DNA from 3 places in the Streptomyces sp. B21-105 genome. Region 2 is predicted to be linked to each of the others. Evidence: riboswitches for the same ligand, from Rfam matches in the RefSeq annotation. Region 2 holds a riboswitch; each other region holds the start of a gene.
What was found. A riboswitch is a leader RNA that binds a small molecule or an ion and turns the genes downstream of it on or off. The one in region 2 is predicted to bind cyclic di-AMP.
Positions count from the first base shown of each region.

Region 1: it holds a riboswitch for cyclic di-AMP, as region 2 does, so the genes downstream of both, QA802_RS36400 (M23 family metallopeptidase) here and QA802_RS31325 (M23 family metallopeptidase) in region 2, are expected to answer to the same signal.
Region 3: it holds a riboswitch for cyclic di-AMP, as region 2 does, so the genes downstream of both, QA802_RS17495 (transglycosylase family protein) here and QA802_RS31325 (M23 family metallopeptidase) in region 2, are expected to answer to the same signal.

Region 1 is NZ_JARUMJ010000001.1:8,121,251-8,131,582, reverse strand. Features, by position in the region: gene QA802_RS36410 (SGNH/GDSL hydrolase family protein) at 1-496, opposite strand, end outside; gene QA802_RS36405 (DUF6250 domain-containing protein) at 623-1,330, opposite strand; gene QA802_RS36400 (M23 family metallopeptidase) at 1,701-2,681, opposite strand; cyclic di-AMP (ydaO/yuaA leader) riboswitch at 2,684-2,842, opposite strand; gene QA802_RS36395 (alpha-galactosidase) at 3,147-5,222, opposite strand; gene QA802_RS36390 (tyrosine-protein phosphatase) at 5,483-6,280, shown strand; gene QA802_RS36385 (DUF6126 family protein) at 6,343-6,465, opposite strand; gene QA802_RS36380 (helix-turn-helix domain-containing protein) at 6,462-7,094, opposite strand; gene QA802_RS36375 (aspartate aminotransferase family protein) at 7,196-8,581, opposite strand; gene dxs (1-deoxy-D-xylulose-5-phosphate synthase) at 8,578-10,332, opposite strand, start outside.
Region 2 is NZ_JARUMJ010000001.1:6,902,277-6,912,608, reverse strand. Features, by position in the region: gene QA802_RS31360 (thymidine kinase) at 156-806, opposite strand; gene QA802_RS31355 (alkaline phosphatase family protein) at 862-2,052, opposite strand; gene QA802_RS31350 (DUF5998 family protein) at 2,052-2,648, opposite strand; gene QA802_RS31345 (hypothetical protein) at 2,727-3,212, opposite strand; gene QA802_RS31340 (bifunctional acetate--CoA ligase family protein/GNAT family N-acetyltransferase) at 3,214-6,027, opposite strand; gene QA802_RS31335 (HPr family phosphocarrier protein) at 6,206-6,487, shown strand; gene QA802_RS31330 (GntR family transcriptional regulator) at 6,610-7,305, opposite strand; gene QA802_RS31325 (M23 family metallopeptidase) at 7,492-8,250, opposite strand; cyclic di-AMP (ydaO/yuaA leader) riboswitch at 8,265-8,432, opposite strand; gene QA802_RS31320 (M16 family metallopeptidase) at 8,653-10,041, opposite strand; gene QA802_RS31315 (M16 family metallopeptidase) at 10,038-10,332, opposite strand, start outside.
Region 3 is NZ_JARUMJ010000001.1:3,914,684-3,925,015, forward strand. Features, by position in the region: gene QA802_RS17480 (DUF501 domain-containing protein) at 1-197, opposite strand, end outside; gene QA802_RS17485 (FtsB family cell division protein) at 359-835, opposite strand; gene eno (phosphopyruvate hydratase) at 976-2,271, opposite strand; gene QA802_RS17495 (transglycosylase family protein) at 2,694-3,407, opposite strand; cyclic di-AMP (ydaO/yuaA leader) riboswitch at 3,411-3,593, opposite strand; gene QA802_RS17500 (LysM peptidoglycan-binding domain-containing protein) at 3,799-4,884, opposite strand; gene QA802_RS17505 (cytochrome P450 family protein) at 5,112-6,410, opposite strand; gene QA802_RS17510 (nucleoside triphosphate pyrophosphohydrolase) at 6,505-7,602, opposite strand; gene QA802_RS17515 (SurA N-terminal domain-containing protein) at 7,682-8,329, opposite strand; gene QA802_RS17520 (glycoside hydrolase domain-containing protein) at 8,531-9,361, opposite strand; gene QA802_RS17525 (hypothetical protein) at 9,638-10,036, shown strand; partial or broken gene QA802_RS17530 (HNH endonuclease family protein) at 10,105-10,332, opposite strand, start outside.

The sequences.
Region 1 (10,332 bases), 1.2 Mb from region 2:
CCCTGCGGTCCTGCACGGACTTCAGGGACCACAGGTCGAGCACGGGACAGCCGTACCGGTCGGCGACGGCGCGGACGTGCCCGTTGTAGGTGGCGATCTTGCCGCGCAGGTGCTTGAGCACGGGAACGCCACGGGTGTCGAAGCCGGTGGTCACCATGACTGTGCCGGCTGCGGCGGTCAGGGCCGAGATCGCGCGCTCGAAACGCTCGGCGACCTCGTCCGGGTCGGTGCCGGGACGGAGGATGTCGTTGCCGCCCGCGCAGAAGGAGACCAGGTCCGGGGCGAGTTCCACCGCCCGGGGAAGCTGGTCCCGCTTGATCTGGTCGAGCAGCTTTCCGCGGACCGCGAGGTTGGCGTAGGCGAAGTCGCCTTCGGGTCGCAGGTCCGCGAGAAGCACCGCGAACCGGTCGGCCCAGCCGACGAACGCCCCGTCGGGGCCGGGGTCGCCGACGCCCTCGGTGAAGCTGTCCCCCACCGCCACGTACGACCCGATCACTGATCTGTTGTCACTCTTCGAATCGTCTGCCACAGCAGATCATGATTCACCTTCGAATGTGACCTACGCGACCGTAGGCAGGGATTGACGGACGGTGAGAAAAGCCACTCTTAAAGAATTTGCCAATCAGGGAACAAGGGACCACACGCGGAAGTCGTTGATGCGGAAGTGGCTCCAGGTGGTGCGGAAGGCGAAGTGGCCGCTCGTGTAGGGCTCCGGGTCGGTGTGGTCGAAGACCAGCCGGCCGTTGTTCCACCAGCGCACGACCGAGCCGTCGGAGACGATCCGCACGTGGTGCGGCCGGTTCGCGACGAGCAGCGGTTCGGTGTAGTCGTACAGCAGCGGGCGCACGCCCGCCTCGCCCACGTAACGGCGCATCCTGGTCGTGGTGTTGCCGTTGGCGCCATAGCCCACGTAGTACGTCTTGAGGTGGTCGTACTCGGCGAGGGCGCCGCCACGCGGGGTGGCGAAGAGATCGTCCGGGGAGCGGACGTCGACGGCGTTCCAGAAGTTGTTGAGATCGGAGACGCGGTCGTTGGGCCCGCCGGCGGAGACGGGCGTGGCGACGTACTCGAGGACGTACGGACCGTCGAGCCGCTGCGTGAACCAGACCGTCGCGCCGGCGGGCACGTCGATCTCGAGGCTCCCGCAGGAGGCGGTGACCGTACCGCCCTGCTCCCGCTCGACGGCCCATCGGCCGAGGCCGTGCCGGAAGTCGTCGTGGGCGATAAGCCGACGGCGGCGGGGCGCGGCGCTCGCCGTCGTCGACGGGGCGAGGGCGGCCAGGGCGGCGGAGGCGGCGAGTGTGCCGAATGTTCTGCGCGTCGTCGTCACGGGATGCGGCTCCTTCGGTGGGACCGGGGCGGCGGGCGGCCTCCGTGCGCGGCGGACCCCGCGCCGACGCCCGGTCGGCGTCCCCTCGGGTCCGAGGCCGACGCCGAAAGCGCTTGCCGTCTGACTGGACCACTGTGTCCGTATCGGCGTCGCCTGTCGACGGTGCGACCGGACACGCCACACGACCGCAATCGAACGATCATGAATGAGCGGAGTCGGCGGAGTCAGCGGGGGTCGGCGGGGTTCCTGGAGTCCGCGGGTCCGTGGGGTCCGCGCCGCACCCACACCGGACACGCCGAAGGCCGGCCCCGGATCGTGCGATCGGGGCCGGCCTTCGGTTTCGTGTCAGGCGCGGGGTCGTCGGAGGGGGTCAGCCGACGGAGACGCCGTGGGAGCGGAGGTAGGCGATCGGGTCGACGTCCGAGCCGTAGTCCGGGGTGGTGCGGATCTCGAAGTGCAGGTGCGGGCCGGTCACGTTGCCGGTCGCGCCGGAGAGCCCGACCTGCTGGCCCGCGTCGACGGTCTGGCCGGCCGAGACGGACAGCTGGGACAGGTGGCCGTACTGGGCGTAGTAGCCGTCGTCCAGCTTGATGACGACCTGGTTGCCGTAGGCGCCGCCCCAGCCCGCGGAGACGACCGTGCCCGCGCCGACGGCCTTGAGCGAGGTCCCGGTCGGGACGACGAAGTCGACGCCGGTGTGGTAGCCGCTGGACCACATGCTGCCCGACTGGTGGTACGGCGTGCCGACGGTGGCGCCGGCCACGGGCAGGGTGAAGCCGCCCGTGCTGCTCTCGGCGGCCTGGGTGGTCGTCTTCGCGGAGGACGACGACTCCGAGGACCCCGAGGACCCCGAGGACTTCGACGACGTCGAGGAGTCCGCGGAAGACTCCGACGAGGACGAGGACGAGGACGAGGAGGAGGAGGAGGAGGAGGAACTGGACGGCTTGGCGGTGCCGGCCGCGGCCTTCTTGCCGATCGTCAGCTTGAGGCCGGGATGGATCAGCGAGGGGTCCGCGCCGACGGCCTCACGGTTGTCCCGGTACAGCCTGTGCCAGCCGCCGCTGACGTGCTGCTCGGTCGCGATCTTCGAGAGGTAGTCGCCGGACCGCACGGTGTAGGTCGTGGCGGCGGCGGTCTTCCGGGTCACCGGAGCGGCCTGCACGGCCTTTTGGGAAACCGTCTGCGCGACGGCCCGGGAGACCGCCTGGGGCGCGGATTCCGCAGTGGCCGCGTGGGCGCCGGAGGCGGCCATGAACGGAAGGGCGAGCGCGGCCCCGCCGGTTCCGGCGACGGCTATGGAACGAGTGAGGCGCTGGGCCTTGGGACGGCGGTGCTTACCCTTCGCGGGCATGACGAATTCCTCTCCGGCGCCTACGAGGTGAGCTGTCGGGTGCGGACTGGAGATGTCCGGCCACGTCGGGACGCGGCTTTACCCCGAGCCTGTTCCGGGACCGGAACAGGCGTGGTGCCTGTGGGTCCCCCGCTCCTGCCATGTACGGGTGAGAGTGCGGATTCCGGGCGGCGGCAGGATTAGGCGTCCGTCCGGATTGGTGTGGAACGTAAGCGACCAAGACGCACAGGGACAAGCAGAGGTTGCACGGTCAGGGCATTTTTCTTGATCCGCTGTGAGAATTCGCGGTCACGCTCCGTGAATACAAAGATCCCCATAGGGGCAAACACCCCGGAAAACCACATGCATTACGTGAACATGACGGGCGACTTACCGTCACAGATATGACGCTGCTCACGTGACACTGGTCCAGCTTTTCCTATTCCAGAGCGAGTTGTAACGAAGAATCCAATTCGGACAGAAACCTCAGATGCGACGCAGCCGGATAACTGCCGCATCGAGGTCGCCCCGCAGTCCGGCGTGCATTCCGTGATGCAAGAGCACCGCACCTCGATGGATTTCACCCGTTTCACGGCATTCGTACGACGCTTTCGGGTCGAGCCCGCGCAGCCGCAGCGCCGGAACGGGCTCACCGAACCGCTGGGCCTGGAGCCAGGCGAGGACGACGGTCTCGTCCCCGAGTACGTACTGGACGGCGCTCAGGCCGCCCGCCGGGGGACGCAGCCGATAGAGGTCGCCCTGCTGCACCACATGCCGGACGTCCTTGTAGAGGTCCACCCACCGGCGCGCCTCGGCGAGCTCCTCCTCGCTCCACTCGGCGAGGTCCCCGCCGACGCCGAGCACCCCGGCCATGGCGCTGACGAACCGGAAGCGCAGCGAGCTGACCCGCCCGTTGAGCTGCGTGTTGGGGCTGTCGGTGACCCACGCGGCCATGACCCGGGCCGGGTGGATCTGACTGAAGCCGTGCTGGATGTCGAGGCGGTCCAGCGGGTCGGTGTTGTCGGAGGTCCACACCTGGTCGGTGCGGCTCATGATCCCGAGGTCGATGCGCCCACCGCCGCCCGAGCAGGACTCGAACGCGACGCCCGGATGGGCTGCCCGCAACCGGTCCAGGAGGCTGTAGAGAGCCCGCACGTGGTCGACCCACAGGCGTTGCGGATAGGGGTCGTCCGGCCAGCCGGCGTCGGTGAAGCAGCGGTTGAAGTCCCACTTGACGTAGTCGATCGGCGCGCTGGACAGCAGCCCGTCGAGCTGTTCCCAGAGATACTCCTGGACGTCTTCGCGCGCGAGGTTCAGCATGAGCTGATTGCGGAACTCCGTCCGCTTTCGTCCCGGCTGGAACTGCACCCAGTCCGGGTGCGCCCGGTACAGGTCGCTGTCCGGGTTGACCATCTCGGGCTCGACCCAGATGCCGAACTGCATGCCGAGGGCGCGCACGTAGTCGGCGAGGGGCTTCAGGCCGTTCGGGAAGCGGTCCGGGTTGGGCTGCCAGTCGCCGAGCCCGGCGTGGTCGCCGGTGCGCGCCCCGAACCAGCCGTCGTCCACCACGAAGAGCTCGACGCCGATCGCCGCGGCGCGCCGGGCGAGGGTCGCCTGCTGCTCCTCGGAGATGTCGAAGTAGGTGGCCTCCCAGGAGTTGAACAGCACCGGCCGGTCCTGTTCGGCGTCCGGGACGACATGGGCCCGCTGGTAAACGTGCCAGGCGCGGCTGGCCCCGCCGAAGCCGGCGTCGCTCCACAGTCCGGCGAAGACCGGCGTGGTGAAGGACTCGCCCGCCGCGAGGCGCAGCAGGCCCGAGTCGTCGTACCCGGCGCCGCCGGTGATCTGCACGCGCCCGTCGGGCAGCCGGGCGACGCCGATCCGCCAGGAGCCCGACCAGCCGAGCGCACAGCCGTAGACCTCGCCGCGCTCCTCGGTGGCGTCGGTGTCGAGGGCGACCCAGGGCAGGTGCTGGTGGCCGGTGTGGCCGCGGCGGCTGCCGATGACCGTCTCGCCGTGGCCGAGCGGGGTGCGCGCGAGCCGCGACTCGGCGGCCCAGCGGCCGTGCAGCTGCGACAGCCGCCAGTCGTCCCGCTCGGGCAGGGTCCAGGTGGCCGAGTCCGCGCGGAGCAGCTCCAGCGGCTGCTCGCCCTCGTTGCGCAGGGTCGTCCACCGCTCGACGACGTCGCCGCGCATCCGGTAGTGCAGGGTGACGGCGAGTCCGGCGTCCCGGAAACGCAACCGCAGTTCGTCGCCGTCCCGCTCGTGCGCCTCGAAGGTCCACTCGGTGCCGCGACGCTCGTCGGTGCGCACCGACAGGGCGGGCCGGACGAAGCGGGGGCCGCCCTCGACCGGGTACTCCTCGCGGCCGTCGAGCGGGGACTCGAAGGACGCCCCGCGCTCCGACCAGGGAAACGCGGCCAGGGCCTCGGCGTCGGCGAGCGAGATGTGCGGGCCCCAGTGCAGGTGGACCAGCTCGTCGGCCTCGGTGAGGTGGAGGGCGTAACTGCCCGTGGGCCCGGAAAGGACCCAGGTGCGGCCGGCGTCGGCGATCTCGGGCATCAAAAACCCCCACTGATTCGAACAGGTGCGATCAAGCGTCAACATCATCGAATGCGGTCGGCCCGTCGGGCAACTTCCGGCGGACGACGCTCCACCTGGGCGGACGTCCATCCGGCCGCCCGATGGACGACCGGCCGGTGGAGGACCGGCGGACGACCGGCGGACGACCGGTTGCCCCGGGGACCCGTGTCGTATGGTCGAGGAGGTCTCGTCGGCCACCACGAGCCGCGCCGACGCGGACCGACTGGGAGGGAGCCCCCGTGACGCAGCAGATCCCGTCGACCGAGCCCGAGCTGGCCGGCGTGCGCAACTTCCGGGACGTCGGGGGTCTGGCGACCGTCGACGGCCGGCGCGTGCGCCACGGCGTGCTGTTCCGCAGCGGCCACCTCGCGCACGCGACCGACGAGGACGCCGCGTTCCTCGCCGGCCTGGGCCTGCACACCGTCTTCGACTTCCGCAACGCCGCGGACCAGAAGCTGGAGGGGCCGGACGTCGAGCTGCCGGGTGTGCGCAACGTGAACCTGCCCCTGTCGGACCCGGCGGACGGCGCCGAGTTCTGGAAGATGGTGCGGGACGGCGAGATCGACCAGCTGCGCGGCATCCTCGGCGAAGGCAAGGCGGCCGGCCGGATGATCGCCTCCTACCGCAGGATCGTCACGGAGCGCACGGCGGAGCACTCACAGGTGCTGCACGCGCTCGCCGAGGACAGCGTGCCGGCGCTGATGCACTGCGCGGCGGGCAAGGACCGCGCGGGCCTGTCCGTCGCGGTGACGCTGCTCGCCGTCGGCGTGGAGCGCGAGGCGATCCTCGGCGACTACCTGGAGTCCAACGCCAAGCACCGTCGCTACCGGGTGCGCCGCAGCGCCACCTCCGCCGCGGCCTACTCCCCCGAGGTCATGGAACTGCTCGGCCCGCTCTTCGACGCCCGCGCGGAGTACCTCGAGGCGGCCTTCGAGACCATCGAGGAGACCTGGGGCGGTGTCGACCCCTACCTGGAACAGGGCCTCCGTCTCTCCCACGAGACCCGCGCCCGACTGCGCGAGCGACTCGTGGACTGACAGCCGCTCCCCTGCTCCCCCTACTGCTCGGCCTGCTGCTCAACCTGATCAACCTGCTCCGCCTACCGCTTGGCGCCCACCTCGAACAGCAGCCAGAGAAACCCCGCGAAGAGATGCCCGACGGCGATGTAGATGAACAGCCGGATCCAGACGGCCCGGGGGAACTTCTCCTCGATGTCGCTCATGACGTCACTCCGGTCTCGGACGGGTTCGGGCCCAGGCACAGCGTGGCGGTCGGGCTCTGCAGCAAAGTGTGGACGAAGAGGAGTTCGACCCCGTCGGCGTCCTGCGCGGCGATGCGGTGCGGGGTGAGCGAGTCGAAGTGCGCGCTGTCACCGGGCCCGAGCAGGTCGGCGGTGTCCGCGAGGCGCAGCCGCAGCCGCCCGTGCAGGACGTGCAGCCATTCCTCGCCGGGGTGCACCCGCACGATGTCGCCCTGCGCCCCGTACGGGACGTGCACGCGCAGGGCCTGCATCGCCCGCCCGGAGGCGCCGGTCTGCCAGTACGTCCAGCCGCCCGCGCGGGTCGGCTCCATGGCGGCGGCGCGCACGACGGCGTCGCGGTCGGCGGCCGCCTCGCCGAGCAGCTCGGAGACCGTCGTACCGTAGATCCGGGCGAGGGCGAGCAGCATCGGCAGCGAGGGCTGCCGCTGCCCGGTCTCCAGCCGGGAGAGATGGGCGGGCGATAGCCCGGCCGCCCGGGCGGCGGTCTCGAGGGTGAGGGCGGCCCGGCGGCGCAGGGCGCGCAGCTGGGGGGCGACGGCGGAGAGTGCCTCGGTCTGTTCCGCCGGGTGCCAGGACTCGGTTGGGCTCATGCCTCCATTGGACGCGAGATCTTGCCTCTGCGGCAAATCTCTTGCCCCAGAGGCAAAACGGACCGCTGATGCGGCAACCCGTGCGGTGTCAGCGCTGGGCGTCAGCGCTGGGCGACCGCCTGCTTGACCAGGGTCTTGCTGAAGTCCCACATCAGTCCGCCGCCGCTGTGTGCGTCGTCCATCACCGCGGTGAAGGCGTCGACGAACCGGTCCACCTCCCGCTCCCCCACGATCAGCGGTGGGATCAGCTTGATCACCTCCAGATGGTCGCCGGAGACCTGGGTGAGGATCCGGTGCCGTTGCAGCAGCGGTACGACCACCATCTGCGCGAAGAGTCCCTTGCGGGCCGCCTGGAGCATGGCCCACCGGCTGCGCAGCTTCAGCGACCTGGGCTTGCCGAACTCGATGCCGATCATCAGACCCCGGCCGCGGACGTCGGCCAGCAGCTCGTACGTGTCGACGAGTGCCGCCAGCCGGGTCCTGAGCAGGTCGCCGGTGGCCCGCGCGTTCGCCACGATCTGCTCGTTCTCCATGACGGACAGCACGGCGAGCCCGGCCGCCATGGCCTGCGCGTTGGCGCCGAAGCTCGCCGAGTGCACCAGCACCCGGTCCATCGAGGAGTAGACCTTCTTGAAGATCCAGTCCTTGCCGAGGGTGGCCCCGACCGGCACATAGCCCCCGGACAGCGCCTTGGCCACGCACACCAGGTCCGGCTCGACACCCTCCTCGTGCTGGTAGGCGTAGAAGTCGCCGGTCCGTCCGAGGCCCGTCTGCACCTCGTCCGCGATGAGCAGCGCCTTGTGCTTGTGCAGCAGTTCCTGCGCCGCACGGAGATAGCCGGGCGGCGCCTCGTGCACCCCCTTGCCCTGGATCGGCTCGACGATCAGGGCGGCGACGTCGCCCTTCGTCACCTCCCGTGCCAGCGCGTCGAGGTCGCCCAGCGGAACGGGCGTGTCGGGCAGCAGGGGCGCGAAGCCGTCCCGGAAGCCCGACTCGCCGTTCACCGACAGCGAGCCGGCCGTGAGCCCGTGGAAGGCGTGGTCGCAGTACAGGATCCTGGGCCGGCCGGTGGCGTACCGGGCGAACTTCAGGGCGGTCTCCACGGCCTCGGTGCCGCTGTTGCCGAAGAACGCCCGGTCCAGGTGGGGGCTGTGCGCGAGCAGCTTCTCGGCCAGCAGTCCGGGCAGCGGCTGGCAGTCGAACCGGGTGAGGTCGGCGAGCCCGGCGTCGAGGACGTCGTGCAGCGCCTTGCGGACGACCCGGTGGTGCCGGCCGAGGCCCATCACCCCGAACCCGGCGAGCATGTCCAGGTAGTCGTTGCCCTCGGCGTCCCAGAAGTAGGCGCCCTCGCCGCGCTCGTACACCTTGTCGAAGCCGATGGTGTGCAGCATGCGCGGCAGCTGGTGGTTGAGATACCTGCCGTGCAGCTCGTAGCGCTCGGCTCCGCGCTCGGCCAGCAGCGCGCCGAGGTCGAACTCCGTGGTCATTCAGCCTTCTCCTCGAGTGGGTCGGCGAGCGGACCGTCGGCGGACGTGACGCCCCGCACGGCAAGGCTCACGCTGATCCGGCCGGCGATCTCGACGGGCGTGAGACCGATGTCGGCGAGCACCTCGCCGCGTTTGGCGTGCGCGAGGAACTGCTCCGGCATGCCGAACCGCCGCACGGGCACGTCGACTTCGGCGTCACCGAGGGCCAGGGCCACCGCCGAGCCGACGCCCGCCGCCCGGCTGTTGTCCTCGACGACCGCCACCAGCCGGTGCTCGGCGGCGAGACCGGGCAGCGCCGGATCGACGGGTTTGACCCATCGCGGGTCGACGACCGTGCAGGCGACGCCCCGCGCCCGCAGCAGCTCGGCGGCGCGCAGACACACCGGCGTCATCACGCCGACGGCCACCAGCAGCACCTCGGGCTCCTCGCCGCGGTGCAGGACGTCCATGCCGCCCACCGTGCCGATCGCCGGGATCTCCGGTCCGACCGACTCCTTGGGGAAGCGGATCACCGTCGGCGCGTCGTCCACCGCGACAGCCTCCCGCAGTTGGGCGCGGAGCTGGTCGGCGTCGCGCGGCGCGGCGATCCTGAGCCCGGGCACCACCTGGAGCACGGACATGTCCCACATCCCGTTGTGGGACGCCCCGTCGACGCCGGTGACCCCGGCCCGGTCCAGGACGAACGTCACCCCGCAGCGGTGCAGCGCCACGTCCATCAGCAGCTGGTCGAAGGCGCGGTTGAGGAAGGTGGCGTAGACGGCCACGACGGGGTGCAGGCCGCCGGTCGCCAGTCCCGCCGCGCTCACCGTCGCGTGCTGCTCCGCTATGCCGACGTCCCAGACGCGGTCCGGGAAGCGTTCGGCGAACCTGCCGAGCCCCACCGGGTGCAGCATCGCCGCGGTGATCGCCACGACGTCGTCGCGCTCCTCACCGATCGCCACGATCTCGTCGCCGAAGACGGACGTCCAGGACGGCCCGCCGGCGGGCGCGAGCGGGGCGCAGGTGAGCGGGTCCATCGCGCCCACGGCGTGGAAGTGGTCCTCCTCGTGGGCGAGGGCGGGTTCGTAGCCGCGGCCCTTCTCGGTCAGGCAGTGCACCAGCACCGGCCCGTGGAAGCGTTTGGCCCGCCGCAGCGCGGACTCGACGGCCTTGACGTCGTGCCCGTCGATCGGACCGACGTACTTCAGACCGAGGTCCTCGAACATGCCCTGCGGGGCGAAGGCGTCCTTGAAACCCTTCTTCGCGCCGTGCAGGGACTCGTAGACGGTGTGCCCGACCAGCGGGGTGCGCAGCAGGACGTCCTTCCCCCAGGCCAGCACCCTCTCGTAGCCGTCGGTCGTGCGCAGCGCCGCCAGGTGGTTGGCGAGGCCGCCGATGGTGGGCGCGTATGAGCGCTCGTTGTCGTTGACGACGATGATCAGCGGCCGGTCCTTGGCGGCCGCGATGTTGTTCAGCGCCTCCCAGGCCATGCCGCCGGTGAGCGCGCCGTCGCCGATGACCGCGACCACATGGCCCTTCTCGCCCTGCACCTGGCGCGCCTTGGCGAGCCCGTCGGCCCAGCCCAGCGCGGTGGAGGCGTGGCTGTTCTCGATGACGTCGTGCTCGGACTCCTCGCGCGAGGGATAGCCGGACAGGCCGCCCTTCCCGCGCAGCTTGGAGAAGTCCTGACGTCCGGTCAGCAGCTTGTGCACATAGCTCTGGTGGCCGGTGTCCCACAGGATGCGGTCGTCCGGCGACTCGAACACCCGGTG
Region 2 (10,332 bases):
CCCGCGGAGGCTTGACGGTCCTTGAGATTCCACGAACCGAGAACCCTGACGCCCGGAGCCGTTACCTCGCCGTCGTCTTCACGCCGCGGCCGGCCTCAGAACTCCGTCGCGCCGTCGATGAGCCCCTTGCCACCACGCCCGTCGCCGAAGCCGACTCAGCCCGAGGCGACCGGCAGCACGTCGGGAGACAGGGCAGCCGCCCGAGCCACGTCACTCGTCATCCGCTTACGGTGGTGGCGCCGACACAGCACCTCGTACCCCACGTCCTCCGCCGGCCGGTGCACGTCTCCGACCACGACCTGCTCGCCCTCGACCACCATCTCCCCGCCCACCGTCCGCGCATTGTGCGTCGCCCGGGCACCGCACCAGCACATCGCCTCGACCTGCAGCGTCGCCAGCCGGTCGGCCAGCTCGATCAGCCGCTGGGAGCCGGGGAAGAGCCGGGTTCGGAAGTCGGTGGTGATACCGAACGCGAACACGTCCAGATTCAGGTCGTCGACGATGCGGGCCAGCTGGTCGACCTGCTCCGGCGCGAGGAACTGCGCCTCGTCCACGATCACGTAGTCGACTTTGCCGCCCCGCGACAACTGCGCCACCACATAGCCGTAGAGATCCCGGCCCGGGCCCGCCTCCACCGCCTCGGTCACCAGCCCCAGCCGAGACGACAGCTTCCCCTCCCCCGCTCGGTCGTCCCGTGTGAAGATCACACCCTGAAGCCCTCTGGCCGACCGGTTGTGGCCGATTTGCAGCGCCAAAGTCGACTTCCCGCAGTCCATGGTTCCGGAGAAGAACACCAGCTCGGGCATGGGGAGTTGGACGCCTTTCGGTGAAGTGCGGCGGAACAGGGGCGGTTCTGGAGTTTCAGGAGCGTACTTCGAGCAGGGGGACCAGCTGCTCGGCAGGGGTCATGGAACCGTGGTTGCCGACCATCGACGACTCCTTGGGCTCCCTCTCGGAGGCGATGAGCAGGACGTCGTCCCGGGCGGCCGCGATCACGTCGCCGAGGCGGGCGTGCACCCGCTCGTCGATCCGCGGACCGAACCAGCCCGCGTCGATCGCCTCCTCCCGGGAGGCCACCCAGAACTGCTCGCCGAGCACCTCGCGCCAGCAGGTCAGGACGTCGCCTGCGGCGCCCGGCACGGCGTAGACATGGCGGGCGCGGCCCTCACCGCCGAGCAGGGCGACGCCGGCGCTCAGCTCCCAGTCCGCGTCGAAGTCGATCCGGTGCTCCTCGTCGAAGGGCACGTCGATCATGCCGTGGTCGGCGGTGACGTAGAGCGCGCTGCGCGGCGGGAGCTGCTCGGCCAGACGCTGCACCAGCCGGTCGACGTACATGAGCTGACCGCGCCAGGTGTCGGAGGCGACGCCGTAGCGGTGCCCGGCGCCGTCCAGTTCGGCGTAGTAGGTGTAGACGAGGGAGCGGTCGCCGGCGGCGAGCTGCTGGGCGGCGCAGTCCATGCGCTCCTCGCCGGTGAGCCGCCCGTGAAACGTTCCGCCGCTGAGCGCGACCTTGGTCAGCGGGGTGTTCTGGAACGCGGGGGACGACACCTGGGCGGCGTGCACGCCCGCCTTGTGGGCGAGCTGGAAGACCGTGGGATAGGGCTGCCAGACGCCCGGAGCGGTCCACGGCTGCCAGCGCAGTTGGTTCATCAGCTCGCCGGTGGCGGGGTTGCGCACGGTGTAGCCGGGCAGGCCGTGCGCACCCGGCGGGAGGCCGGTGCCGACGGAGGCGAGGGAGGTCGCGGTGGTCGCCGGATAGCCGGCGGTGAGCGGGCGTCCGGTGCCCCCGCGCGAGCTGCCGAGAAGCGCGTGCAGGTAGGGCGCCTCGTCGGGGTGGGCCTTGATCTGCTCCCAGCCGAGGCCGTCGATCAGGAAGACGCAGTTACGGTCGGCCGGCGTCAGTTCGGGGATCGCCGCGGTCGTGCCGGGCACGCCCAGGCCCGCCGCCAGCGTGGGGAGCAGGTCGGCGAGGGAGCCGGAGCCGTATGCGGGGACGGGCGCGGAGGCGACGGCGAGCGGTTCGGGGAAGTCCCAGGAGGCCTGCTGCGTCATCAGCGGGGGACGTCCGCTGTCGCCTCGGAGAGCGCCTGCGCGAAGGCGAGCGCCTGGCGCACCGTCTCCGGGCCGTCTCCGGCCTCGCTGACGCGCAGGCTGAGGTCGTCCGCCGTCGAGTTGCCGGTGTAGCCGTGGTCGGCGTCGCAGTTGGGGTCGCCGCAGGCGGCCGGCTCCAGGTCGATGCGGGAGACGGCGCCCCAGCCGATGGTCAGCACCACCTCGCGCGGCAGGGTGCCCGGCGTGTACGACTCCGGGTTGGCGACCACGCGGCTGACGACGACCGACGAGATCCGGCCGAGCTTCACGGACTCCGTGGACGTCGTGGCGTACGGCGTCGGGGAGGTGGTGTCGGCGGCCTGCTCGTCGGTGTGGCTGACGATGAAGCGATTGCCGGTGAGCACCAGCACCGTCACATGCCGGCGCACCTCGTTCTGGTCGAACGTGGTCTCCTGGTGAACCAGGTACGACCGGATCGGATCGCCGCCGACGGCGGCCTCCACCGCCTCGGCCACGAGGGCCGGGTAGTAGCCGCTGCGCTCGATCGCCGCGCGCAGCCCCTGGGTCGTCGTACTGGTCTTGGCCATGGGGTCCATCCTACGGGGACCCACTGACTGCGAGGTGCCGCTCGCGATCGCTTCCGGGGGCCGGGAGCAGGCGCGGGGCGCGTCTTCTCAGCGGTGGGGCCGGCACACCCACGGGGCGAACCGCTGCCCGGGGGGCGCGTCCTCGCGCGCGTACCTGAGCACGTGCTCCCGGACGATCTCGAGCCGCTCCGCGGCCACGAGGCAGGGGGTGGGATCGGGGCCGCCCGCGTCCGCGTCGAACGCGGCCACGACCGGGGGGCGTTCGCCGAGGCGGCGGTCCAGGCTCTCGAGTTCGCCGGGCGTCGGCTCCCGGAACACGGGGTCGTGGAAGGCCGCCGGACAGGCCACGAAGGCGGGGTCGGCGAAGACGAGTTCCAGGCCGTGGTGGTACGCGAGATCCGCGCCGGCCGCCAACCGGAACTCGCCGGGGGTCCAGGCCACGACGTCCCAGTCCCACCAGGACCCCTCGGGCAGGCCGACCGCGGGGTGCCGCACGGCCGCGGGGACCCCGGCCTCCAGCGTCCGCGCCGGCTCTCCCCCGTCCTTCGGCACCCGGGTCCGCCGTGCGTCCACCTCAGTACACCGGCAGGGTCCGCGGACCGAGGTCGTCGCGCGCGGGCGGGGGTGCGAGGCGGACGGACGCGCCGAGGACGCTCAGGCCGTGCGGGGCGACGACCACCGGCTCCAGGGTGACCGCGACGACCTCGGGGTGGTCGTCCACCAGTCGTGAGACGCGCAGCAGCAGCTCCTCCAGGGCCCTGGTGTCGACGGGCGTCGAGCCCCGCCAGCCGAAGAGGAGCGGGGCGGTCCGGATCGAGCGGATCAGCGACGTCGCGTCGCGGTCGGTGACCGGAACCAGTCGGTGCGCCATGTCCCCGAGGAGCTGCGAGGCGGCTCCGGCGAGCCCGAAGGACAGCACGGCCCCCGCCGCCGGGTCGATGACCGCTCGTACCACGGTGTCGACCCCGCGCGGCGCCATCGCCTGGACGACCGGCCGGAGCTCCTGGGGCCGCCCGAAGAGGTCGGTCAACTCGGCGTAGGCCCTGCGCAGTTGCTCCTCGTCGGCCAGGTCGAGACGGACGCCGCCCAGGTCGGCCCGGTGCCGCAGGTGCGGGGCGGTGGCCTTGAGGGCGACGGGGTAGCCGAGATCGGCGGCGGCCCGCGCGGCCTCGTCGGGAGAGGGCGCGGGGATCGCCCTGCGGATGCGGACGCCGTAACGGCCGAGCAGTTCGCCGGTCTCCTCGGCGCCCAGGGTGAGTCCCTGCCCGCGCGTGAGGAGCCCGTCGATCAGCGCGGCGGCGCCCCGCTCGTCGATGTCCTCGTACTCGGGCACCCGGCCCGGGTCCGCCGCCTCGCGCCGCCACTGGGCGTACTTCACGGCCTCCGCGAGGGCGCGGACGGCGCGTTCGGCGGCCGGGTAGGCGGGGATGAGGTGCGCTCCCGCCGGCGCCTCGACGACGGGGGGCTGCAGCTGCCCGGCGTCCTGCGCCGCGACACGCGCGCGTGGGCTCGCGCCCGCGCGCGGTGCGGTGCTCGCAGCGGCGGACAGCGCCGCCGCGAGGCCGCCGAGCTCCACGTGCACCACGAGCACCGGTTTGGCGGGGGCCGCGGCCGCGGCCGAGCGCAGGGCCTCGGCGAGTTCCGCGTCGCCGGGCGAGGTCTCCCCGATCGCCGGGATGGCCGTCACGACCACCGCGTCGCACGTCGCGTCGGCCAGGGCGCGCGTCAGTGCGGCGTGGAAGTCCTCCGCCGTGGCCTCCGTGGTCAGGTCCAGCGGAGGCAGGGGACGCAGCCCCTCCGAGAGGCAGGCGTCGTACGTGAGCAGTCCGAGGGACTCGGAGTTGCCGAGGATCGCGACGCGCGGGCCCGTCGGCAGCGGCTGACGGGCGAGGAGCAGGCCCGTGTCGACCAGTTCGGTGATGGTGTCCACGCGGATCACGCCGGCCTGCCGCAGCAGCGCCGACACCGTCGCGTGCGGCAGCCGCGTGGCCCGTACGGCGTGCCCCTGCGGGGCGGAACCGGCGCCCTGGACGACGACCAGGGGCTTGGCGGCCGCGGTGCGCCGGGCGAGGCGGGTGAACTTGCGCGGGTTGCCGATGGATTCCAGGTACATGAGGGCGACGTCGGTGTCGGGGTCGTCGTACCAGTACTGGAGGACGTCGTTGCCGGAGACGTCCGCGCGGTTGCCGGAGGAGACGAACGTCGACACGCCGGTGACGCCGGTGACCCCGCCGCCGCGCCGGTGCAGCCGGGACAGCAGGGCGATGCCGATGGCCCCGGACTGGGCGAACAGGCCGATCCGGCCCGGCCTCGGCATCTCGGGGGCGAGGGAGGCGTTGAGCCGCACCGCGGGAGAGGTGTTGATGACCCCGAAGGCGTTGGGGCCGATGATCCGCATGCCGTACGCGCGCGCGTGGCGCACGAGCTCGCGCTGCCGCTCGCGCCCGTCGGGGCCGCTCTCGGCATAGCCGGCGGACAGCACGACGAGTCCCTGCACGCCGTGTTCGCCGCATTCGGCGACGGCCGCGGGCACCTGCTCGGCCCGGACGGCGACGACCGCGAGGTCCACGGGCTCCGCGATGTCCCGGATCGAACGGTGGGCGGGCACCCCGTCCAGTTCCTTCAGGTCCTCGGGGAAGGCCTGGTTCACGGCGTGCAGGCGTCCGGTGAACCCGGCCGCCAGGAGGTTGCCGAGGACGCTTCGGCCGACCCCGCCCGGGCCGCGACCGACACCCACGACGGCGACCGAGCCGGGTGTCAGGAGCCGCCGTACGGAGTGCGCCTCGGCGCGCTGTTCCCGCGCGCGCTGCACGGCGAGGGAGCGCTCGGTGGGTTCGAGGTCGAACTCCAGGCGGACGACGCCGTCCTCGAAGCTGCGCTTCTGGGTGTAGCCGGCGTCCGTGAACACCTTGATCATCTTGTTGTTGGCGGGGAGCACCTCGGCGGCGAAGCGGCGGATACCGCGTTCGCGGGCGACGGCCGCGATGTGTTCGAGGAGCGCGGAGGCGACGCCGCGTCCCTGGTGGGCGTCCTGCACGAGGAAGGCCACCTCGGCCTCGTCGGCCGGCGCGGAGGCGGCCATGCCGTCCGGGCCGATGCGGTCGTACCGCACGGTGGCGATGAACTCGCCGCCGACCGTGGCCGCGAGTCCCACCCGGTCCACGAAGTCGTGGTGCGTGAACCGGTGGACGTCCTTCGCGGACAGGCGCGGGTAGGGCGCGAAGAAGCGGTAGTACTTCGACTCGTCCGAGACCTGCTCGTAGAAGCTGACCAGGCGCTGGGCGTCGTCGGCGGTGATGGGGCGCACGCGCGCGGTGCCGCCGTCGCGCAGCACCACGTCGGCCTCCCAGTGGGCGGGGTACTCGTGCCGGTCCGACGCGCTCTGCATGGGGCCCACACTACGGCTCGCTTCCGACAACAGCGCGAGGCAGTCTGGAGGGCGCACGTCGGGTCGAGGCCGCGATCCGACGGCCACATGGTGACGGGACACCCAGGGACCGTCCCTCACACGCTTCACGTGTGGAACACTGGTCTAGACAACCTGAGACACCGAAGGGCAGCATCACATGGCTGAGCGCCGCGTCAACGTCGGCTGGGCCGAGGGCCTCCACGCCCGCCCCGCTTCCATCTTCGTCCGGGCCGCCACGGCCGCAGGCATCCCCGTGACGATCGCCAAGGCCGACGGCAACGCCGTCAACGCGGCCTCCATGCTGGCCGTTCTCGGCCTGGGCGCCCAGGGCGGCGAGGAGATCGTCCTCGCGTCCGACGCCGAGGGCGCGGACGCCGCGCTCGACCGGCTGGCGAAGCTGGTCGCCGAGGGCCTCGAGGAACTTCCCGAGACCGTCTGAGCACCGCTGCATTCCGCGGTGAAGGGCTCGTCCGAATTACCGGGCGAGCCCTTTACATTTCCCGCCGACGGCAGCATGAGTAATCCCCCGTGAATTACCCGAACTTGTATACGGCTCTCGTGTTAATTCCGCAGGCCCGTCATGTTTACGGGACGTTGCGAAGTCCTCACACGGTCGGCGGCCTCGGTTCCCTGGGAAAAGCGCAGCCGGTGCGCGAGCGTCGCGCGCTCGGTGTGCAGCGCCGTGACCGCCCGCGCGCGCTCCCCGTCGCCGCGCGTCACCGCGTCGACGATGACGCCGTGCTCCGCCCAGGACTCCACGGGGTCGGCCGGCGCCTCCACCGCGTACATCCAGGCGATCTTGTGCCGGAGCTGGGTGAGCATCGATGCGAGGGCAGGGCTCCCGCAGGCCTGCGCGAGGGTCTCGTGGAACCAGCACCCCAGGGAGCGCAGATCGTCGCTGTTGCCCCTCCTGGCCCGCTCCTGGCCCAGCCGGACCAGGCCGCGCAACACCTTCAGATGGGCCTCCGTGCGCCGCTGGGCGGCCCGGGACGCGCCGAGCGGCTCCAGCAGCAGCCGCATCTCCAGCAGGTCCGCGGCCTCCTGCTCGGTGGGCTCCGCCACGCACGCGCCCGCGTGCCGCCGGATGACGACGAAGCCCTCGGCCTCCAGGGTGCGCAGCGCCTCACGGACGGGGACGCGCGAGACGCCGTAGCGGCGGGCGAGGAGTTCCTCGGTGAGGCGGCTGCCGCGTTCGTAGACACCCGCGACGATGTCGTCCCGGATGGCCGTGCACACCGAGTGCGCCGGAATTCGCATGACGGACCTCCGCCTTGATCCCCGTGAAACGTCGACGATTGACGCGTGTTCCGTGACTCTATTGCAATGAGCGGGAATTTCCGACGGGGAGCCGGAATCCAGGGATATTTTTTGGACAGCGGGGCCCCGGAAACGGCAAAGCCCCGGCCGAGGGGCCGGGGCCGAACGATCTGTCGCCGTCGGTCGTCAGATGCCGACGCCGTGCTGGCGGAGATAGGTGACCGGATTGATGTCCGAGCCGTACTCGGGGGTCGTGCGGGCCTCGAAGTGCAGATGCGGCCCCGTGACGTTGCCGGTGTCGCCGGACAGGCCGATGCGCTGCCCGGGGGTGACCGTCTGGCCCACCGACACCTCGATGGACGACAGGTGGGCGTACTGCGTGTACGTCCCGTCGTGCATCTTGATCACGATCTGGTTGCCGTAGGCGTCGCCCCAGCCGGCCTCGACCACGGTGCCGGATCCGACCGCGTGCACGGTGGTGCCACGGGCCGCGTGGAAGTCGACGCCGGTGTGGCTCCCGGAGGACCACAGCGAGCTGCTGGCCTGGTAGCCGGTGGAGACATAGGAGGCGGTGATCGGCAGCACGAAGGTGTTGAGGCGCTTGCGCTCGGCCTCACGGGCGGCACGCACGCGTGCCTCGCGCTCCTCCACGGCCTTCTTCGCGGCGGCCTTGCGGGCGGCCTCCTCGAAAGCGGCCTTTTTCTGCGCGGCGACCTGCTCGTCGACCTGGTCGGCCACCGACTCGGCGATGGACTCGCCGGCCGTGACGACGGGGATCAGACCGGTCTGCTCGGGGGTGGGCTGCTCGGCCGCGAGGGCCGGGGTGGAGGCGACGGTGGCCATCACACCGGTGGTGGTGAGCGCCGCCACGCCGACCGCGCGAGCGGTGGAACGCTGCATCCGGCTGGGCCGGCGGTGCTTCCCGGTGGCGCAGGTGAACGCCATGAAGTCAGGGGTGTCCTTTCCTTCCCTCTCGCCTACCGGGTTAGCTGACGGGTTCGGAGCAGGAAGGTCTCCTACGGACCCCCTCGCGTACACGCGGGCGTCCGATTCACCCCAGGGACTGCACAAAGTGGGTCCCCGGCTCCCCTGGCTCGCGCCGTACGGGGACTCGGCGATGACTGTCCGGTGCCGCGGCTGCGGCGCAGTGCCTGACGGACAGCCCGGATGAAGCTAAGCGGCAGGGGGTCCAATCCTCAAACGGATCACGGTTTTTGTAGCGCATCCCACAGGGCAGACAGGCAACCTCCGCCCCAATTCGGACAAACGGCAGCCCTGGTGACGCTCGGTCGACCAGGGCCCCTGTGCGTGCGTGCCGTTGTGCCGCGGCGGTCGGCGACCGGGCGACTACTCGGCGGACACGACCTTCACCTCGCCGATGCCCAGGGCCTCGACCGGTGCCTTGATCTGGGCCGCGTCGCCCACCAGAACCGTCACGAGACGGTCGACCGGGAAGGCGTTCACGGCCGCCGCGGTCGCCTCCACCGTGCCGGTCGCGGCGAGCTGCTGGTACAGCGTCGCCTGGTAGTCGTCGGGCAGGTGCTGTTCGACCTGGTCGGCCAGCGTGCTCGCGACGGCCGCCGCGGTCTCGTACTTCAGCGGCGCCACCCCGACCAGGTTCTGCACGGCGACGTCACGCTCGGCGTCGGTCAGCCCCTCGGCGGCGAGGGTGCGCAGCACCTTCCACAGGTCGTCCAGCGCGGGACCGGTGTTCGGGGTGTCGACGGAACCGCTGATGGCGAGCATCGCGGCGCCCGAGCCGTCCGGCGCGGACCGCAGGACCTGTCCGAAGGCGCGGACGCCGTAGGTGTAGCCCTTCTCCTCACGCAGGACGCGGTCCAGACGGGAGGTGAGGGTGCCGCCGAGGCAGTAGGTGCCGAGCACCTGGGCGGCCCACACGCGGTCGTGCCGGTCTGCGCCGATCCGGCCGATCAGCAGTTGCGTCTGGACGGCCCCCGGGCGGTCCACGATGACGACCCGGCCGGCGTCGTCGGCGGTCACCGGCGGCACGGGGCGGGGCTCGGCGGCGGAGCCCGTCCAGGCGCCCAGGGTGTCGCCCAGGAGCGCGTCCAGGTCGACGCCGGTGAGGTCGCCGACGACCACGGCGGTGGCCGTCGCGGGGCGGACGTGCTTGTCGTAGAAGGCCCGGACGGCCGCGGAGTCGATCTTCTCGACCGTCTCGGCGGTGCCCTGCCGCGGACGCGACATGCGGGCGGTGGCCGGGAACAGCTCCTTGGAGAGCTCCTTGGCCGCGCGCCGGGAGGGGTTGGCCAGCTCGTGCGGGATCTCGTCCAGCCGGTTGCGTACGAGGCGCTCGACCTCGCTGTCGGCGAACGCGGGCGCCCTGAGGGCGTCGGCGAGCAGACCGAGGCCCTTGGTCAGGCGCGAGGCCGGGATCTCGAGGCTGATGCGGACGCCGGGGTGATCGGCATGCGCGTCCAAAGTGGCGCCGCAGCGCTCCAGTTCGGCGGCGAACTCCTCGGCGGAGTGCTTGTCGGTGCCCTCGGAGAAGGCGCGCGCCATGATCGTGGCCACGCCGTCGAGACCGGCCGGTTCGGCGTCCAGCGGGGCGTCGAGCAGGATCTCGACGGCGACGACCTGCTGGCCGGGGCGGTGGCAGTGCAGCACCGTCAGGCCGTTGGCCAGGGCGGTGCGCTCGGGCGCCGGGAACGCCCACGGCTTGGCCTCGCCCGCCCGGGGCTGGGGGTGGAAGTCCATCGTGGCGAGCTCGGTCACCGGGCCGCCTCCTCGTTCTCGTCCTGGTCGGCGGGGGTTTCGGGGGCGGTGGGCTCGTAGACGAGCACCGCGCGGTTGTCGGGACGCAGGCGGGCCTCGGCGATCTCCCGCACCTCCTCGGCCGTCACGTCCAGCACCCGCTGGACCGCGGTCAGGGCGAGCTGCGGGTCGCCGAACAGGACGGCGAACCGGCACAGTTCGTCGGCGCGGCCGGCGACCGTGCCGAGGCGGTCGAGCCACTCGCGCTCCAACTGGGCCTGGGCGCGCTCCATCTCCTCGGCAGTGGGGCCC
Region 3 (10,332 bases), 3.0 Mb from region 2:
GTCAGGTAGTACAGCGTCGGGAAGGGGGTGCCGTCGGGCAGCCGCGGGGCCGTCTCGACGACGTCCGGATGGCCGCACGGGCAGCGGTGCGCGATCGCGCGCAGGCCGCGCGGCGGGCGTCCGAGCTGCTGCTTGAAGGCCTCGACGTCCGCGTCGGTGGGCTCGGTGCGCGGAGTGGTCGGCGGGGGCGTCTGCATACCTGTCTTTCCATCGGTCAGTCGGTCGGGCGGGCGGGCGCGACCGGTCACTCGGGCGATCCGGTCGATCGAGCGGGCCACCGGTCAGTCAGTCAGCCAGTCGGTCGGTCCATCGGTCGGTCGACCGGAGCGGCCGGTCGACGGAACGGCCGGGCGACCGGTCAGTGGTCGGAGGCGTCGGACTTGTCGACCCCGTCCCAGACATTGGAGTACCAGGGGCGGTCGGCCGCCCCGAGGTCGGCGCGCGACTGCCTGGCGGCGTCCGGGTCGACGACGATGTAGCCGGTCTCCCCCGGCAGCACGTAGTGCAGCCGCAACCGGATCTGCTGCTCGGCGTACGCGTCGTCCTGCCAGCGCGCCTTGAGGTCGCGCAGCTGCTCGACGCGTTCGCCGGCCTGCTGCTTCTCGCGCTCCAGCTCGGCGATCTCGGCGCGCTGGGAGACGTACTGGCGCATCGGGTAGGCCAGGGCCACGATCAGCGTGCACAGGACGAGCGCCAGCAGGGCCGCGCGGCCGGTGAGGCGGGAGCGGCGGGCCTGGCGCTTGGTCTGCGAACGGTAGACGCGGGCCGCGGTCTGCTCGCCGAGCAGCTTGATCCTGGTCGCGGTGGAGAAACGGTCCCGGTCCTTCACGGCCATGTGCTGCGCCTCCCGTCTCCCACGTGCGTACGTCCCCGCACACGGTACGGGACCGAGTACGGGGACGTTCGTGCGACTGGCTAAGCCTTACCCCGGGTGGGGTCAGCCGTTGCTGTGCTCAGCGGTTCGCCGAGCCGCGCTCAGTGGTTCGCGGAGCGGAACCGCGGGAAGGCGGAGCGGCCGGCGTACACCGCGGCGTCGTCGAGGATCTCCTCGATGCGCAGCAACTGGTTGTACTTGGCGACGCGGTCCGAGCGGGCCGGGGCGCCGGTCTTGATCTGGCCGCAGTTCACCGCGACGGCGAGGTCGGCGATGGTGACGTCCTCGGTCTCGCCGGAGCGGTGGGACATCATGCACTTGAAGCCGTTGCGCTGGGCCATCTCGACGGCGTCCAGGGTCTCGGTCAGCGAGCCGATCTGGTTGACCTTGACGAGCAGGGCGTTGGCGGAGCCCTCCTCGATGCCGCGGGCCAGGCGCTCCGGGTTGGTGACGAAGAGGTCGTCGCCGACGATCTGGACCTTGTCGCCCAGCTTGTCGGTGATGACCTTCCAGCCGGCCCAGTCGTCCTCGTACAGCGGGTCCTCGATGGAGACGAGCGGGTACGCGGAGACGAGCTCCTCGTAGTACTCGGTCATCTCGGCGGCCGAGCGGGACTTGCCCTCGAACTCGTACTTGCCGTCCTTGTAGAACTCGGACGCGGCGACGTCGAGCGCGAGCGCGATCTGCTCGCCGGGGACGTAACCGGCCTGCTGGATGGCCTCGATGATGAGGTCGAGCGCGGCGCGGTTGGACTCCAGGTTCGGGGCGAAGCCGCCCTCGTCGCCGAGGCCGGTGGACAGGCCCTTGGTCTTCAGCACCTTCTTGAGGGTGTGGTAGACCTCGGCGCCCCAGCGCAGCGCCTCGGAGAAGGACTCCGCGCCGATCGGGGCGATCATGAACTCCTGGATGTCCACGTTGGAATCGGCGTGCGAGCCGCCGTTCAGGATGTTCATCATCGGAACGGGCAGCAGGTGCGCGTTCGGGCCGCCCAGGTAGCGGAAGAGCGGCAGGTCGCTCGCCTCGGAGGCGGCGTGGGCGACGGCGAGCGAGACGCCGAGGATCGCGTTGGCGCCGAGGGAGCCCTTGTTGTCGGTGGCGTCCAGGTCGAACATCGCCTGGTCGATCAGGCGCTGCTCGGTGGCGTCGTAGCCGACGAGCTCCGGGCCGATCTGCTCGATCACGGCCAGGACGGCCTTCTCGACGCCCTTGCCCTGGTAGCGGTTCGGGTCACCGTCGCGCAGCTCGATGGCCTCGAAGGCGCCCGTGGAGGCGCCGGACGGGACGGCGGCACGACCCGTGCTGCCGTCGTCGAGGCCGACCTCGACCTCGACCGTGGGGTTGCCTCGGGAGTCCAGGATTTCCCGGGCTACGACGACGTCGATGGACGGCACGAGCATCTCCTTCATGGGATGTGACGCTGAAAGTGCGCGGCGCGTGGCCTTGCGCCTAGAGCCTAACCGTCTCCGGAGCGTCGGCCACCGACCGACCGTCCCGTGGACGGACTGACCGTACACATTGTTCCCGCTCGGAACAAAGCAGCAAGGGAAAGCGGCCGAAAAGGCCAGAAAACACCGCGCACTCCGGAAGGGTCGCAGCCGGAGCGCACGAAAGGGCCGCGGGCGGCGGCGGGCGGCGGGCCGGAAGGGCGCAAGAGAAAACCCCGTCCCGGTGCGTACGGGGGAACACGCACCGGGACGGGGGATCAGGGTGGCCGTGGGCCAGGGGGACGAGAGACGAAGAGACGAGGGGGGACCCTCACCAGGTCCTCAGGCGCCGGCCTTCACCAGGCGGGCACGATGGCTTCGTCCGCGGCCGGCTGTCACTTCAGGTGGAGCTGCTGACCCGGGTAGATGAGGTCGGCGTCCTGGACGATGTCCTTGTTCAGCTGGAACAGCTTCTGCCAGCCGCCCTCGACCTTGTGCTTCTCGGCGATGGAGCTGAGGCTGTCGCCCTTGACGACCTTGTACTCGCCGTCGCCCTTCTTGACCTTCTTGCCGGTCGGGGTGGTGACCGTCTTGGACTTCTTGGCGGCCGCCGGACGGTCGGTGGAGCGGGAACTGCTCTTCTGCTCGGTCGAGCGGGTGCTGCTGCCGCTGTCCGACGAGCCTGAGGAGTTGGAGGAGCCGGAGTTCGAGGAGCCGGCGCCGGCGCCGTCGTAGGAGGCACCGGACAGGCCCTTGCCGCAGACCGGCCAGGCGCCCTTGCCCTGGCCCGCGAGGACCTTCTCGCCGATGGCTATCTGCTGGGCCTTGGAGGCCTGGTTGGCCTGCGAGGCGTACTGCGTGCCGCCGTACGCGGCCCAGGTGGAGGACGAGAACTGCAGGCCGCCGTAGTAGCCGTTGCCGGTGTTGATGGACCAGTTGCCGCCGGACTCGCACTGGGCGACCGCGTCCCACTCGGAGGCGGTGGCGGCGGAGGCGTTGCCGGTCGCGATCAGCGGGGCGGCGATGGCGACACCGGTCACGCCGGCCATGGCGGCGGCGCGGCTGGCCTTGGACGGACGACGGTGCTTGCCCTTACCGGAAAACAGCATGGTGGATCCCCTCACCGACGCCTGCGAGGTGAGCTGTCGGGTTCGGGCCGTGTGAGTTGCCCGGCCACTCCTCCGCCGGAGACTGCGCTCCGTGGGAGGGGTGACTTCACCCCGAGCCGCTCCGGCGACTTCCCGGCGCGGCACTTACCTTGGGTCCCCCGCTCCTGCCTACGGCGCTTGACGCGACGACTGTTCCCGGGGAGCCGCTGGCAGGATTCGGCGTTGCGGCGGCCGGGGCTCGGATTGCCGAGCGGTCACGACCGTAGACACGCGATCCACGGAATTTCAAAGACGATCAGGGCTTCTGAGACTCATCCCACACTTTCGCCAAATCGGACATTCGGCGCGAAGCATGTCGTGAACTCCCGCTGTCCTTCTTGGGCTTTGCGCCCTATTGGGCCCCTGTGTCGAGGGTCTGACCGGGCAGGATGTCGCTCGGGTCGGCGCCGATGACGTCCTTGTTCTCGGCATACAGGGCGCGCCATCCGCCGTGGAGGCCAAGGGAGTCGGCGATGGAGGCGAGAGAGTCTCCCTCCTGGACCACATAGGTGGCGGCGGCATGCCGGCCCGCCGAGGCGGTGGACGTGCCGCCCGTCGAGGGGTCGGCGCTCTTGGCCGCGGGCTCGTCGGCCGTGGCGCCGCGATGGCGGCCGGAGCCGAGGGAGCCGGTGTCGACGAGGCTCCAGGAACCCACCTCCTGGCCCGACTTGTCCGAGTCGCCCGCTTCCGGGGTGTCCGCGGGTGAGCCGCCGCCGGCCTGAGGGTCGCCCTGGCCGCCGGTGCCGTCGGAGTCACCCGTGACGACAGATGGGGATGAAGGAGATGAAGGCGACGGTGAGGATGAACTCGGAGAATCACCGGACGAGTCGGACGACTCGGACGAGCCCGATGATCCGGTCGAACCGCTGGAACCGCTGGAACCGCTGGAACCGGTCGAGTCGTTGCCGGAATCCGAAGAGCCCGACGAACCCGACGGACCCGAGGACCCCGAGGAACCCGAAGAGCCCGACAAGCCCCTGGACAGATCAGACAAACCAGAGGAGCCAGACGTTCCTGACGAATCGCCCGCCACGCCGGTGTCCACGGTCAGCGCGCCGTTCTCCTTGGTGAGCCCGGAGGTCAGCCCGCACGTGCCCCACGCGCCGATGCCCTTGGCGGCGAGCACCTTCTGCGCCACGGCGATCTGCTGGTTGCGGCTGGCCAGGTCGGGGCTCGCCGCGTAGTCGAGTCCGCCGTAGGTGTTCCAGTCCTGCTGGGTGAGGCTCAGGCCGCCGGACTCGCCGTCGCCGCCGTCGTCGGCACTCCACGAGCCCCCGGTCTCGCACTGCGCCACCTTGTCCCACACCGTGCCGTCCGCAGCGCTCGCGCCGGAGGCGGCGAGCAGCGGGATGGCGATGGCGGAGCCGGTCACCCCGGCCGCGACGAGCAGCGCGGGGGCCTGGCGGGGGCGACGGTGACGGCCGTTCCCGGAGAGCATGCGAGGGCCTTTCTCTGGACAGCAGTGCCGGCGCGGGCGAGTGAGCTGACGCGTCGCGCTGACGAGTGAACGTATCGGCAGACGATCACTTGTCACAAGTTAATGCCGCGCAGATCACGTGAAGATCACAGACTTGAGGATCGGTCACGTTCGCTTCGCCACATGGTCACAATCCGGGCTGGCACCCGGTCAGACCCGCCCCTGCCGTTCCGGTCCGGACGGGAGCGTCAGGCGCCGGAGCGTGCGGCGGGCTCCGGGGCGAACTCGACCGGGAGCGTGCGCAGGCCGCGCATGATGAGGCCGCCGCGCCATCTCAACTCGGCCGGGTCCACCGCCGGTCGGAGGTCGGGAAGCCGGGTGAGCAGCGTGGCCAGCGCGGTCTGTCCCTCCAGCCGGGCCAGCGGGGCGCCCAGACAGTAGTGGATGCCGTGGCCGTAGCCGAGGTGCTGATTGTCACTGCGGGAGAGGTCGAGGGTGTCGGGGTCCGTGAAGCGGGCCGGGTCGCGGTCGGCGGCGGCCAGCACGACCAGGACGGGATCGCCGGGTGCGATGTCCTGACCGCCGATGCGGACCGGCTCGGTCGCGAACCGCCAGGTGGCGAGCTCGACGGGACCGTCGTAGCGGAGCAGTTCCTCGACGCCGGTGGCGAGCAGGGAGCGGTCGCCGCCGTCCTCGGTGAGGGAGCGCTGAAGAGCCTCGCGCTGGGCGGGATGGGTGAGGAGGGCGTACATGCCGTTCCCGATGAGGTTCACGGTCGTCTCGAAGCCGGCGAACAGCAGGATGAAGGCCATCGCGGCGGCCTCGTTCTCCGTGAGGTGCTCGCCGTGGTCGGAGGCGCGGATGAGACCGGAGATGAGGTCCTCGCCGGGGGCCGGTTCCGCGGGCAGCTCCGCGCGCTTGCGGTGGATGAGCTCCAGCAGGTAGCCGCGCATCTTCTTCACCGACCGGGCGACGCCGCCGCGGGGGCCTCCGCCGTGCCGGATCATCATCCCCGCCCAGTCGCGGAAGTCGTCCTGGTCCTCCTCGGGGACGCCGAGCAGGTCGCAGATGGCGTAGATGGGGAGGGGGAAGGCGAAGTCGTGGATGAGGTCGGCCCGGCCCTCGGCGGCGAACCGGTCGATCAGCCGGTCCGTCAGCTCCTGCACGCGCGGCGCGAACTCGGCGACGCGGCGCGGGGTGAAGGCCTTGCTCACGAGCCGCCGCAGCCGGGTGTGGTCCGGCGGGTCGATGTTGAGCAGATGCGTCATCAGCTCGGCCTTGCGCTCGCCGGGGATACCGGTCCGGCCCTTGGCGTGGGCGGGTTCGTCGTGATGCGCCGGATTCTTGGACAGCCGCTGGTCGGCGAGGGCCTGCTTGGCATCGGCGTACCGGGTGACCAGCCAGGCCTCGACCCCGCTCGGCAACTCGGTCCGGTGCACCGGGGCGTGCTCCCGCAGCCAGGCGTAGGCCGGGTAGGGATCGGTGGCGAACTCCCAGGTGAAGAGCTCGGGTGCGGGCGGAGCGGCTGCCGGGGGCTGCCGGGACAGGCGGGTCGGGTCGCTCGCCGCGTTCGGGTCGATGTGGTGGATCGGGTCGCTCACTCCCCGACCGTAACGGGCTTCTCGAGGTGCACGGTCACGCTCACTCGCCCGAGGACGGGGCCTGGGCCGGGGGCGGGGCCGGAGACGAAGGGGAGGACGAGGACGGAGACGCGGGCGGAGATGAGGGCGGAGTTGAGGAGAGACCGTCGAGGGTCCCTTCGGTGACCCGGATCGCGTCCCGATAGGCGCGGGCCGCCGCCCGCAGCGCCGCCTCCGGGTCGACGCCCTCCGACTCGGCCCGGGCGGCGAGGGCGAGCAGCTCGTAGCCGACGCCCTCGACGGCCGGCAGCGGTACGTCCAGCCCCGCCGTCCGGGCCCGCGCGGTCAGCTTCGCCGCGAGAGCCAGCGAGGGCTGGTGCAGCGGAACGCCGTCGGTCACCGACGCCCGGCGCTTCTCGACCGCCTTCGTGCGCAGCCAGTGCTCCTTGACCTCCTCCGGTGTGGTGGCGGTGGCGTCGCCGAAGACATGGGGGTGGCGGTGGACGAGTTTGGCGACGATGGTGCCCGCGACGTCGTCGACCGAGAAGGGGGACTCCTCGTCCTCCTCGGCGATGCGGGCGTGGAACACCACCTGGAGCAGGACGTCGCCCAGTTCCTCGCGGAGTTCGTCGCGGTCGCCGTCCTCGATCGCCTCGACCAGCTCGTACGCCTCCTCCATCGCGTACTTCGCCAGGCCCTGGTGGGTCTGCTGCGAGGACCACGGGCACTCGTCGCGGATGCGGTCCATGACCTGGACGAGGTCGAGCAGCCGGGCGCCGGGCAGGTCGTAGGAGGCGGGGAGGAGTTCCAGCTCCGGCATCGACACCCGGCCGGAGCCCGCCAGCCGGGCCAGGCCGTCCGTGAGGGCCGGTTCGCCCTCGCCGGTCGCCACCACCACCGCGGTGCGGCCGCCGGCGCAGACGGCGACGAGCTCCTCGGCGGTCGGGGAGGTCTCCTCGACGGCTATGCCCGCGTCCCGCAGATAGGGCAGCTGCGGGTGCGCGCCGTCCGCGCACAGCACCCGGTCCGCCGCGCGCAGGGCCTGCCAGGCGGGCCAGGACAGCAGGCCGGGGGCGACGCGGTGGCTGGTGGTGAGCAGGACGACGCGTCCCGGGGCGGTGACTGCGGCGTGGGCATCGACGGAGCTGTTTGCGTTCACACCCCGAACGTAACCCACGCCCGTCGACAGCCCCAGGAGTTGTCCACAGGGCAGGCCCACCGGTCACACCATCACACGATCATGTCGTCTGCTGCTTGGTCCCGGACGCCGTGACCTCCCGCACCCACGGGGTCTTCGCGTCGACGCGGGCCACCTTCTGCGCGTCCCAGCTGCCGTAGCGCGGGTTGAGGTCGACGCCGAGGGCCTTGGACGCCTTGGACAGGGCGTTCCAGAAGGCGGGCTGGCTGGTGTTCGTGCCGAGCTGGGCGGCGAGTTTCTGGGCCTCCAGCTGGAGGCGGAGGTTCTCGTCGAGGCGCTGCGGCGGGATGCCGTACTGCTGCAGCCACGCCGTCTCCAGGCCCTTCGCACCGCCCGCCTGCTGTTCCAGGCCGGTCCGCATGTCCTGGACCTCACGAGGGGTGACGGTGATGCCCGCGTCCTCGGCGGCGCGGTGCAGCACCTGGTCGAGGACCATGCCGTGCAGGGTGTCCCGGGTCAGCGCGCCGGTCTGGCTGATGACCTGCGCGTACTGGGTGTCGTCGGTGACGGCCGCACGCTGCGCGGAGCGCACCTCGTCCACCCGGCTCTCCAGCTGCGCGACGGTGATCCGCTGACCGCCCACGACGGCCGCCGCGCCCGGATGCGCGTCGTTGCCGCAGGCGGTGAGGAGAGGGGCCGCCGCGATCACGGCGGACAGCAGGAGCGCGGTGCGACGACGGCGGTGCAAGGAAGCCTCCCGAGGAGATTGTGCGGCGGTGCACAAGGTCTTGCGGTGATCGATGGTAGGCAGTGGCGCGGCTGCGGCCAACCCATTCGACCAACGATTCGCCAGGACTTCCCGCACCGCCGCGCCCGCCGGCCACCCGCTCGTCGGTGCGAGCGGTCGGCCGGACGGGTCCGGCGCGCCGGCAACCGCCCCGGGACGGTGTCAGCCGACCAGGGCGACCGGCGCGTCCCAGGAGTCCCGGTCCACGGTGATCGTGTAACCGCCGCGGGTCTCCTTGCTGTTGACCATGTACTGGTGGCCGCGGCTGTGGCCGGTGAACTGGGTGGCGCCCCACGGCCAGTCCGTGGTCGTGGTGTCCTTCTTGTCCCACAGGGCGTACCAGAGGTTGCCCGGCAGGTCCGTCTTGTTCGTCGCGGTGGCGATCGCCTTGGCGCTGGAGCTGCTGAACCCGTAGTAGCCGGCCCGGTACGTCTTGGCACGCAGCGTCTTGCTGAAGGAGCGGACGTACGCCAGCACGGAGTCGTTGCACGACTTGTTCGTGATGTCGTACGCCTCCATGTCGAGGTAGACCGGGCTGCCGGCCTTCATGCCGAGCGCGGAGGCCTTGGCGACGGCGTCCGCCGCGTCCTTGGCGCCGAGGGAGGTGGCCGTGGAGGCGGTGATCTTCTCGGGGCTGGAGCCTGTCTGGCACGGCGGCTGCGCGCCGACGTAGAGCGGGATGAGCTTCCAGCCCAGCGTGTTGACCGACTTCACCCAGGACGCGGTCAGGTTGGGCTGCGCGCAACCGCGGTTCTTGCCCCCGATGTAGACGGCGGCGCCGCCGTAGTAGCCGTCCTTCTTCCAGGCCTTCATCGCGGCCAGCGAGGGCGCGGTGCAGGCGTCGAAGGCGCGCCCGGTGTACGTCTTCTGTGCCGGCCAGACGGTGGCCGCCATCGAGGTCTGCGCCGCTATCCCGGCGCCCGCGAGGACGGCGGCGCCGGCCACGCCCCACGTGATGTATCTGCGCTTCCTGGACTGCCGGTGCTCGGCCATGCGATCCCCACCCCATCGTTCGTCTGTGCGTACGACGGCCTCGGTGTCACGGCCCCGTCGTACGTGCGTCTCCCCTTGACCGGTACGACGATACGGCGTCGGCTCGACGCCCTGGGCACCGGAGGCGGATCGCACCGTAACCCGTGGCGCCCCCGCGAACGGGAAAGGGGGCGTCCGCAGCGCCACAAGATTCACTTACGTCACGGTAAAGAAGCGGCGGCCTGATGCGGGCCTCCCATGTCCTACCCTTGCTCCCTGGTGACCTTGGGGGGCGACATGACGATGCCGACGACGACCGTGACCGGCACGGTGAGACGGCTGGAGGGCGGCTGGTTCGAGCGGTTCGCCTGGGTGCTGCTGGTGTGGCTCTCGCTGGGTTTCCTGGCGTGGGTGCCGTTCCTCTACGTGGGGATCCGCCGCGGGCTGTCCTCGGACTGGCTGGCCTTCGGCTCGTTCGCGCTGTACGAGGTGGCGATCATCTGGAGCACGGCGGCCACCGACGACGACGGCTCGAACACGTACTTCGGCGGCATGTTCCTGATCACCGTGATGATGGCGACCGGGATGCTGCTGTTCGCGATGTTCGACAAGAAGACCCCCAGAACGGCCCTGGCCTACGGACCGGGCCACCCCGGCCCCAACCCGTACCAACAGGGCTACCCGTACGGCCGCTAGCCGCCAGCCGGTACGGCTCACCCGGAACGCAGTGGCCGTGCCCCGTCAGCCGTCGCCCTCGGGTGCGCTCACCCCGCGTGGAAACGGCCCGGGGCCTTGGTCGGGTTGCCCCCGCCGGGCAGTCGCTGCCCGGGGCAGGCCGCCAACACCTTCTCCATCGCGGACTTCTCCGCCCCGGTGACCCACAGCTCGTACTTCCGCTTCACCGCGACCTGCGCCGCGACGTACGTGCAGCGGTAGGCCTTGTTGGGCGGCAGCCACGTCGCCGCGTCACCGTCCCCCTTGGAACGGTTGGT